Regions from separate parts of the Lysobacter sp. Soil_N_51 genome, predicted to be linked through region 2. Evidence: riboswitches for the same ligand, from Rfam matches in the RefSeq annotation. Region 2 holds a riboswitch; the other holds the start of a gene.
The links. A riboswitch is a leader RNA that binds a small molecule or an ion and turns the genes downstream of it on or off. The one in region 2 is predicted to bind S-adenosylhomocysteine.

Region 1 (2,455 bases), on a different contig from region 2:
TCGCCGCGGCCGAGAGTGCTCTCCACCGTGTTGACTTCGAAGCCTTCCATCGCCGCCTGCAGGGCGTTGATCGGGTCGATTTCGGTGACCACGACGCGGGCGCCGTACGCGCGCAGCGAGTGGGCCGAACCCTTGCCGACGTCGCCGTAACCGCACACGACCGCGACCTTGCCGGCCAGCATCACGTCCATCGCGCGCTTAAGGCCGTCGGCCAGCGACTCGCGGCAGCCGTACAGATTGTCGAACTTCGACTTGGTGACCGAGTCGTTGACGTTGATCGCCGGCACCAGCAGGCTGCCGGCTTCGGCCAGCTGATACAGGCGATGCACGCCGGTGGTGGTCTCTTCCGACACGCCCTTCCAGTCGCGCACGACGGTGTGCCAGAAGCCCGGACGCTCGGCGTGCACGCGCTTGAGCAGGTTCTTGATCACCTGTTCTTCGTGGTTGCCCGACGGGGTGTTGACCCAGCCGTCGCCGTTCTCGAGTTCATAGCCCTTGTGGATCAGCAGGGTGACGTCGCCGCCGTCGTCGACGACGAGCTGCGGGCCGAGGTGTTTGTCGGTGCCGTTGCCCGGGAAGGTCAGCGCTTCCAAGGTGCAGTCCCAATACTCTTCCAGCGACTCGCCCTTCCAGGCGAACACCGGGGTGCCGCTGGCGGCGATCGCGGCGGCGGCGTGGTCCTGGGTCGAGAAGATGTTGCACGAGGCCCAGCGCACGTCGGCGCCGAGGTCGCGCAGGGTCTCGATCAACACCGCGGTCTGGATGGTCATGTGCAGCGAGCCGGTCACGCGCACGCCCTTGAGCGATTGGGCGACGGCGTACTTCTTGCGGATCGACATCAGGCCCGGCATTTCGTGCTCGGCGATGTCGATTTCCTTGCGGCCCCAGTCGGCCAGGGTGATGTCGGCGACCTTGTAATCGCCTTCGGTCGAGAAGGTCTTGAGTGCTGCGTTCATTGGATGTCGCTCCAGTTCTTTGGGGAGCCGGCGGATGCCGGGGTCCGGCGAGTCGTTGGACTCAAACCGGGCGCCGTTGGGACCTGCGCCTCGCCGAGCCTGGCCGTGGCGTTCACGGTCGCAGCGCCCCTCGGCGGGCTGAGCGCGGAGTATATCGCGGCGCCGATGACAGCCGCACGGTACGCCGTCGCGTCGCGCGGGGCCGGCCTATGTCGGCCTGAACCGGCGTTCATCGCGCGCGCCGGACCGCGCCGGCACGGCCATCGGCCCGAATGGCATAAGCCGCCCGCGGCGCGTGCGGGCTAAGCTCGGGCGGGGGAGCGCCGGGCCGGCCCCGTTGGCGTCAGCGCCGGTCCCGCGACTCCGACGTTCATTTCCCTGAGGACCGCATTCGATGACATCCCTCGCGACGACCCGTCACGCGACCCGCCGCACGCCGCAACGCAGCCACCGCCTGCTCGTGCTGGGCCTGCTGCTGGCCCTGGGCCTGACCCCGCCGGCCATGGCCGCGCAAAAAGCCAGGAACGCCGCGCCGGCCGCGGCCAAGCCGCTCGCCGACGGCTACCAGCTGCCGCCCAAGGCCCTGCAGGCCATCGTCGATGCGCCGCGCCCGCCGCAGATGTTCCTGAGCCCGCGCCGCGACCGGGTGGCGCTGGTGCAGACGCCGTCGCTTCCGGGCATTGCCGTGGTCGCGCAACCGGAATTGAAACTCGCCGGCCTGCGCATCCATCCGCGGGTCCGCGCGCAGAGCCGCTTCAGCTTCGGCAGCCAGTTGAGCCTGCTCGACACCGGCACCGGCACCGGCAAGCGCATCGATATTCAAGGCCTGCCGTCGCCGTTGTCGCTGGCGACCTTGCAGTGGTCGCCCGACCAGCGCTGGATCGCGTTCAACCGCATCGACACGGCCAGCGCGGCCAACGAGCTGTGGTTGATCGAACTGGAGACGCGCCACGCGCGCAAGCTGGTGTCCGGCCTCAACACGGTCGGCGCCGGTTACCAGTGGATGCCCGACAGCCGCCGTCTGCTGGTGCAGTTGCAGCCCGAAGGGCAGGGCGAGGCGCCGCCGAGCGACGCCACCCCGACCGGTCCGGCCGCGCAGGAAACCCAGGCCAGCGCCACCGTGCGCCAGATCCGCACTTACCAGGACCTGCTGCGCAACGAGAACGACGCGCGCCTGTTCGAGTACTACCTGCGCTCGCAACTGGCCACGGTCGATCTGACCGGCCAAGTGAGCAAGGCCGGATTGCCGGCGTTGTACGTCGAGGTCGAGCCGTCGCCGGACGGCCGCCATCTGTTGGCGACGACGCTGGAGCGTCCGTTCTCGTATCAGGTGCCGGCGTCGCGATTCGCGCATCGCATCGATGTGCTGACGCCCGACGGCAAGTTCGAACACGAAGTCGCGCGGCTGCCCTTGGTCGAAGGCCTGCCGACCGGCAACGACGCGGTGCCGACCGGCGTGCGCGACATCGCCTGGCGCAGCGACGTGCCGGCGACCCTGG
Region 2 (2,455 bases):
AGCTGATCTCCAAGGATTACGCCAAGCAGCGGCGCAAGCTGATCTCGATGGACAAGGCGCTCAAGGAAGTGCAACCGGCCACGCCCGCGCAGCTCGACCAGGGCGACACCATCTACATGACCGTGGCCGATGCCGACGGCATGATGGTCTCGCTGATCCAGTCCAACTACCGCGGCATGGGCAGCGGCATGGCGGCGCCGGGGCTGGGTTTCATTTTCCAGGACCGCGGCGAGCAGTTCGTGCTCAAGGAAGGCCATCCCAACTCGTTCGCGCCGGGCAAGCGGCCGTTCCACACCATCATTCCCGCGTTCGTGACCAAGGCCGGCAAGCCGTGGTTGTCGTTCGGCGTGATGGGCGGCGGCATGCAGCCGCAGGGGCACGCGCAGATCATGATGAACCTGATCGATTTCGGCATGAACCTGCAGGAAGCCGGCGACGCGCCGCGCATCCAGCACGACGGCTCGACCGAACCGGCCGGGCAGGCCGAGGTGATGAGCGACGGCGGCGAACTCGATCTGGAAACCGGGTATCCGTACGAAACGATTCGCGAGCTGATGCGTCGTGGGCATAGCGTGCGGTTCGCGCATGGGCCTTATGGTGGGTATCAGGCGATCATGGTCAATCCGAACGGGGGGTATGTGGGGGCGAGTGAGTCACGTAAGGATGGGCAGGCGGCTGGGTATTGAGGCTGGGATGAGGCTGGGATGAGGTTTGGCGGCGGTTGAGGTTCGTCGTTGTGTTTGCAGAGGTTGTTTTGGTTGCCCTTGCCTTGGTCGTTGCCGTTGCCTTCGCCGCTGCCTTTTCTATTGCTATTGCCTTTTCTATTGCTATTGCCTTTTCTTTCGCTGTTGCCTTTGCTTTCGCGGTTGTTTTTGCTCGTCATTCCCGCGAAGGCGGGAATCCAGTGCCTTTCGTGCGAGAACGCTTGAAGTCACTGGATTCCCGCGTTCGCGGGAATGACGTTCTGGTGAGATGACGCTGACGTCTCTGGATTCCCGCTTTCGCGGGAATGACGGTCTGGTGAGATGACGCTTAAGTCTCTGGATATTCGGCTGCGCCGAAGTAAAGCGGAGCCCGCCTTCGCGGGCATGACGTTCTGGCGGGATCGTGCTGAAGTCTCTAGATAGAGACGGCGTAGAAGCACAGCTGTCACTTCTACGTGGTGACTCCCAATATCCGCGCCACACCGACACCGACACCGACACCGACACCGACACCGACACCGACACCGACACCGACACCGAAAAATTCTTGCACCCACCCAAACCCAAGCGCGAAGCTTTCGCAAATTCGCGCCCAGTCCTCGATTGCCCCGCCAATCGTATTGACAGCCCGCAAGCCTCTGCAGAACACTGACCGCGCATCGCAATGACCGCGATGCATTCCAGTTGCGCAGCCGCCACATCAAGGCCGCGCAGTCCGGGCCGAGGGGTGCTGCGACGGGGCTGAGCTCCGCCACGCTCGATCCGCGATGCCGAAGCAAGGGCGCCCTCCCCATCAAGGAGGCGTCATGCCTGTGTTCCGTTCCGCATCACTCGATTCTCCGACCCATCCGTCGGCTTCCCACCCAACCGCATCCACCGACGCCGCATCGCCCGATGCCGCGCATGCGTCGCCAGTCGCGCGCTTCGATCCGCCGCTGTCGATCGCCCTGGTCACCTCGCAAGTCCATCCCGATATCGACCCCGACGACGAAGGCCTGGTGGCCGCGCTACGCGCGCGCGGCATCGAGCCCACCGCGCGGATGTGGAACGACCCGTCGGTCGACTGGGCCGCGTTCGACGCCCTGCTGGTGCGCAGCACCTGGGATTATTTCCAGCACTACACGCAATTTCTGCGCTGGTACGCGCGCATCGCCGAGCTCGGCGTCGCCATCGTCAATCCGCTGCCGCTGCTGATCTGGAACAGCGACAAGCGCTATCTGCTCGAACTGGCGAAACTCGATGTTCCGATCATCGCCACCACGCATGCGCGCGGCGACCAACTCGAAGCGACGCTGGCGTCGATGAGCGGCGAGGTCGTGGTCAAGCCCAGCGTCAGCGGCGGCGCCTGGCATACGGTGCGCGGACGCATCGGCAGCGACGCATTCGACCAGGCCCTGGCCGCGTTGCCGCGCGAACTCGATTATCTCATCCAGCCGTTCATGTCGCAGATCGTCGAGCAGGGCGAGTGGTCGTTGCTGTTCTTCGGCGGCGTCTACAGCCACGCGGTGCTGAAGAAGCCCGGCGCCGACGACTACCGCGTGCAGACCTATTTCGGCGGCACCGCCGACCTGACCGAACCCGATCCGGCTATCCTCGCCGCCGCGCGGCATGCGCTGCAGGCGGTGACGGCGCTGGGGTATCGCGATCAGGCCTATGTCCGCGTCGATGGCGTGGTCGACGACGGGGTGTTCCGGGTCATGGAACTGGAATTCATCGAGCCGTTCCTGCACTTCGCCGCGCATCCGCCGGCC

Region 1: another riboswitch for S-adenosylhomocysteine. It lies ahead of ahcY (adenosylhomocysteinase); the one in region 2 lies ahead of AC3A4T_RS16580 (ATP-grasp domain-containing protein).

Annotation. Positions count from the first base shown of each region.
Region 1 covers NZ_JBDGLR010000006.1:160,378-162,832, forward strand. The annotation lists gene ahcY (adenosylhomocysteinase) at 1-956, opposite strand, end outside; S-adenosyl-L-homocysteine riboswitch at 1,018-1,094, opposite strand; gene AC3A4T_RS12695 (alpha/beta hydrolase family protein) at 1,426-2,455, shown strand, end outside.
Region 2 covers NZ_JBDGLR010000008.1:121,253-123,707, reverse strand. The annotation lists gene ggt (gamma-glutamyltransferase) at 1-686, shown strand, start outside; gene AC3A4T_RS16590 (hypothetical protein) at 722-976, shown strand; gene AC3A4T_RS16585 (hypothetical protein) at 1,108-1,356, shown strand; S-adenosyl-L-homocysteine riboswitch at 1,421-1,498, shown strand; gene AC3A4T_RS16580 (ATP-grasp domain-containing protein) at 1,511-2,455, shown strand, end outside.